One region of the Streptomyces vinaceus genome, then DNA from elsewhere that is predicted to be linked to it. Evidence: predicted binding sites of a transcription regulator. Region 1 holds the regulator's gene; the other holds the start of a gene.

Evidence for each region. The regulator HspR, encoded in region 1, represses chaperone genes until heat shock. The targets are predictions, from matches to a motif close to TTGAGNNNNNNNNNCTCAA.
Region 2: lon (endopeptidase La) is a predicted target of HspR. The motif match lies at 1,164-1,182, and genes of this name have one in related genera.

Annotation. Positions count from the first base shown of each region.
Region 1 covers NZ_CP023692.1:3,603,169-3,605,558, reverse strand. The annotation lists gene dnaJ (molecular chaperone DnaJ) at 1-1,164, shown strand, start outside; gene CP980_RS16090 (heat shock protein transcriptional repressor HspR) at 1,167-1,619, shown strand; gene CP980_RS16085 (helix-turn-helix transcriptional regulator) at 1,704-2,390, opposite strand, start outside.
Region 2 covers NZ_CP023692.1:2,551,147-2,553,536, forward strand. The annotation lists gene lon (endopeptidase La) at 1-1,141, opposite strand, end outside; gene CP980_RS11135 (sulfurtransferase) at 1,250-2,128, opposite strand; gene CP980_RS11140 (glycosyltransferase family 39 protein) at 2,252-2,390, opposite strand, start outside.

The DNA of each region.
Region 1 (2,390 bases):
GAGAAGGACTACTACAAGGTCCTCGGTGTCCCGAAGGACGCCACCGAGGCCGAGATCAAGAAGGCGTACCGGAAGCTCGCGCGCGAGTTCCACCCGGACGCCAACAAGGGCGACGCCTCGGCGGAGGAGCGCTTCAAGGAGATCTCCGAGGCCAACGACATCCTCGGCGACGCCAAGAAGCGCAAGGAGTACGACGAGGCCCGCGCCCTGTTCGGGAACGGTGGCTTCCGCCCCGGTCCCGGCGGGGGCGGCGGTTCGTTCAACTTCGACCTGGGCGACCTGTTCGGCGGCACCCAGCAGGGTGCCGGCGGCGCGGGCGGCTTCGGGGGCGGCGGTCTGGGCGACGTCTTCGGCGGTCTGTTCAACCGCGGCGGGGCGGGCGCCGGCACGCGCGTCCAGCCGCGCCGCGGCCAGGACATCGAATCGGAGGTCACCCTCTCCTTCACGGAGGCGGTGGACGGGGCCACGGTCCCGCTCCGTATGTCCTCCCAGGCGCCCTGCAAGGCCTGTTCGGGCACCGGCGACAAGAACGGCACGCCCCGCGTCTGCCCGACCTGCGTCGGCACCGGCCAGGTGTCCCGGGGCAGCGGAGGCGGCTTCTCGCTGACCGATCCCTGTGCCGACTGCAAGGGCCGCGGCCTGATCGCGGAGACGCCCTGCGACGTCTGCAAGGGCAGCGGGCGGGCCAAGTCCTCCCGCACCATGCAGGTCCGCATCCCGCCGGGCGTCTCCGACGGCCAGCGGATCCGGCTGCGCGGCAAGGGCGCCCCGGGCGAGCGCGGCGGCCCCGCCGGCGATCTGTACGTGGTCGTCCACGTCGGCAGCCACCCGGTGTTCGGCCGCAAGGACGACAACCTGACGGTCACCGTCCCGGTGACGATCGCCGAGGCCGCCCTGGGCGCCGAGATCAAGGTCCCGACCCTGAACGGCCCCTCGGTGACGCTGAAGCTGCCGCCGGGCACCCCCAGCGGCCGCACGATGCGGGCCCGCGGCAAGGGGGCGGTCCGCAAGGACGGCACCCGCGGGGACCTGCTGGTGACGGTGGAGGTCGCGGTGCCGGCCGAGCTGTCGGACAAGGCCCGCGAGGCGCTGGAGATGTACCGCGACGCGACGGAGTCGGAGGACCCGCGCGCCGCGCTGTTCGAGTCCGCGAAGGGAGCATGATCATGGACGGCCGCCGCAGGAGCCACTACCAGCTCAACGACGACACTCCCGTCTACGTCATCTCGGTGGCCGCCCAGCTCTCGGGCCTGCATCCGCAGACCCTGCGCCAGTACGACCGGCTCGGCCTGGTCTCCCCGGACCGCACGGCCGGCCGCGGCCGGCGCTACTCGGCCCGCGACATCGAACTGCTCCGCACCGTGCAGGCGCTGTCCCAGGACGAGGGCATCAACCTGGCCGGGATCAAGCGGATCATCGAGCTGGAGAACCAGGTCGCAGCCCTCCAGCAGCGCGTGGCCGAGCTCTCGGCCGCGGTGGACGGCGCGGCGGCCGTGCTCCAGCAGCGCGAGGCCCAGGTGCACGCCTCGTACCGGCGGGATCTGGTCAAGTACCAGCCGCCGGTGGCGGGCAACGCCCTGGTCGTCTGGCGCCCCACGCAGAAGCGCCAGGGCGACTGACGCCGTCCTCGTACGCGTATGGGCCCCGTCCGGGATGCCGGGCGGGGCCCTCTCGTCTTCACCGCTCGTTTTCGGCCGGGCGGTTCAGTCGCCCTCGTCCTCCAGGATCCCCGAGCGGGCGATGAGGAAGCCGAGCTGGGCCCTGCTGCCGCTGCCGAGGGTGCTGGCCAGCTTCGCGATGTGCGCCCGGCAGGTCCGTACGTTCATGCCCAGCCGGCGGGCGATGGCCTCGTCCACGTGCCCCTCGACGAGGAGCTGCGCGATGGTGCGCTGCACGCCCGAGATGCCGCCGCGGGTGTGCTGGTACGTCACTTCCTCCTGGAGCGGCACGGCGCGGTGCCAGAGCTGCTCGAACACCTTGATGAGGTAGTCCACCAGCCCCGGGTGGCGCAGCTCCAGGGCGACCTGGCGGTCGTCGCTGGCCGGGATGAAGGCGACGGTCCGGTCGAAGATGATGAGGCGCTCGAAGAGCTCCTCCAGCGTGCGCACCTCGACCTTGCCGGCCTTGAGGAGGTCGACGTACGCGAGCGTGCCGCGGCTGTGGCGGACGGTGTGCTGGTACAGGGTCCGGATCCGGACACCGCGGTCGGTCAGCGGCTGGTCGCGCTCCAGTGCCTCGGTGAGTTCCAGGCTGGGGCGGGCGCCGCCGGGCTGGATGGTGAGCATCTCGGTGTGGCACTCGGCCGTGGCGAGGTTGAGGGCGGCGTTGATGGGGTCGAAGCCTTCGAGCACGGTGATGGCGTGGGTGCTCGCCGGACTCTGGGCGCTGAT
Region 2 (2,390 bases), 1.1 Mb from region 1:
CCATGGCGTGCGCGACGGACTCGCCGAGAGAGGTCTTGCCGACGCCGGGCGGGCCGACGAGAGCCAGGACGGCGCCGCCGCGGCGGCCGCCGATGACGCCCATGCCGCGCTCGCCGCGCCGCTTGCGCACGGCGAGGTACTCGGTGATGCGGTCCTTGACGTCGCTCAGCCCGGCGTGCTCGGCGTCGAGGACGGCCCGGGCTCCGCGGATGTCGTACTCGTCCTCGGTCCGCTCGTTCCAGGGCAGTTCCAGGATGGTGTCGAGCCAGGTGCGGATCCAGGAGCCCTCGGGGGACTGGTCGCTGGAGCGCTCCAGCTTGTCGACCTCCTTGAGCGCGGCCTCCCGTACCTTCTCGGGCAGGTCGGCGCCCTCGACGCGGGCCCGGTAGTCGTCGGACTCCTCGCCTTCCTTCTCGCCGTTCAGCTCGCGCAGTTCCTTGCGGACGGCCTCCAGCTGGCGGCGCAGCAGGAACTCGCGCTGCTGCTTCTCGACGCCGTCCTGGACGTCCTTGGCGATGGACTCGGCGACGTCCTGCTCGGCGAGGTGGTCGCGGAGCCAGGTGATGGCCAGCTTGAGGCGGGCGACCGGGTCGGCGGTCTCCAGCAGCTCGACCTTCTGGGCGACGGTGAGGAACGGCGAGTACCCGGAGTTGTCGGCGAGCGCCGACACCCCTTCGATCTGCTGGACGCGGTCCACGACCTGCCAGGCGCCGCGCTTCTTGAGCCAGCTGGTGGCGAGCGCCTTGTACTCCTTGACGAGTTCGGTGACCGACCCCGGCAGCGGGTCGGGCAGTCTCTCGTCGACGCTTTCGCCCTCGACCCAGAGCGCGGCCCCGGGCCCGGTGGTCCCGGCCCCGATCCTGACGCGGCCGACACCGCGGATGAGCGCGCCGGGGTCCCCGTCGGAGAGCCGCCCCACCTGCTCGACGGTCCCGAGCACACCGGTGCCGGCGTACTTGCCGTCGACCCGCGGCACGAGGAGCACCCGGGGCTTCCCGCTGCGGACCGCCGCCTGGGCGGCCTCGACGGCCCCCCGCACCTCGGCATCGGACAGGTCCAGCGGAACGACCATCCCAGGCAGCACGACCTCGTCGTCGAGCGGCAGCACGGGCAGGGTGAGCGTTACGGACGTCGAAGCCATGATCTTCCCTCCGGCAGTGAAGTTGAGCTATGCCGACTCAATGCATGTGCGCCTCCCAATGTTCCCCAACTCCCGTTCGCCCCCGGCGAACACCGGGAGCACCCCCGCTCAAGGCCGTCGGTCCGAGACCGCCGGGAGCTCCGGGCGGGTGGCCCAGTCCGTCCAGGAGCCGTCGTAGACCGCCAGGGAGGAATAGCCGGCGAGGGTGGCGCCCAGGGCGAGGACGCAGGCCGTCACGCCCGAACCGCAGCTGAAGTAAAGCCGCTCCCGGTCACCCGTCAGCGCCGCGAAGGTCTCGCGGAGTTCCCCGGCGGGCCGCATCAGGCCCCCGGCCTGCTGGAGCTCCCCGAACGGCAGGTTCACCGCACCCGGCATGTGCCCCCCGCGCAGCCCCGGCCGAGGCTCCGGGGCCGCGCCGGTGAAGCGCTCGCGCGTACGGGCGTCCAGTACGAGCGCCCCCGGATCGGCGAGGGCCGCCCCGACGGCGGCGAAGTCCACCAGCAGGCCCGGCCGCGGCCGGGCCGTGAAGGAGCCGCGCGGGCCCTCGTACGCGGGTCCGCCCGCCTCGACGGGCAGTCCGGCGGCGGTCCAGGCGGGCAGCCCGCCGTCCAGGACGGCCGCCCGGTCGAAGCCCATGGCCCGCAGCATCCACCAGGCCCGCGCACTGGAGTAGACACCGGCGCCGTCGTAGACGACGACCGTGCTCGTGTCGTCCACCCCCAGCCCGCGCAGCGCCTCCTCGAAGGCCGCGGCTGCGGGCATGGTGTGCGGGGCGGGGGCCTCGTGGTCGGACAGGGCCCCGTCGAGGTCGAAGGGGCGCGCCCCGGGGATCCGCCGGCCGGCGCCGCGGTGGGCGCCGACGGAGGCGTCGAACACGACGAGCCCCGGCTCGCCGAGCCGGCCGGCCAGCCAGTCCGCCCCGACCAGCGGCCCGGGCGGCGGTCCGGGCAGCGCGGGAGCCTCTGCGGCGGGGCGGGTCTCGGTCATGGGGCACCTCCGGGTGGTCGGCGGGCCGAAGGCGGAGCGGCCCGTCACCCACATCCTGCTACGGGGGCGTGTTCGGATCGGCTGCTTTTCGCCGCTGCTCCGGGCTGATCCGTGAGGAACGCGCTAGCGATCGGCGCAGTGGCCCGGGCGGGCGTAGACGGCGATGCGGGCGCCCCTGACCTCGTCCACCGAGCAGCGCTCGAAGTGCGAGGCCAGCGTCTGGCGTTTGACCGCCTCGCGCGGGTACGGGTCCAGCGGCTGG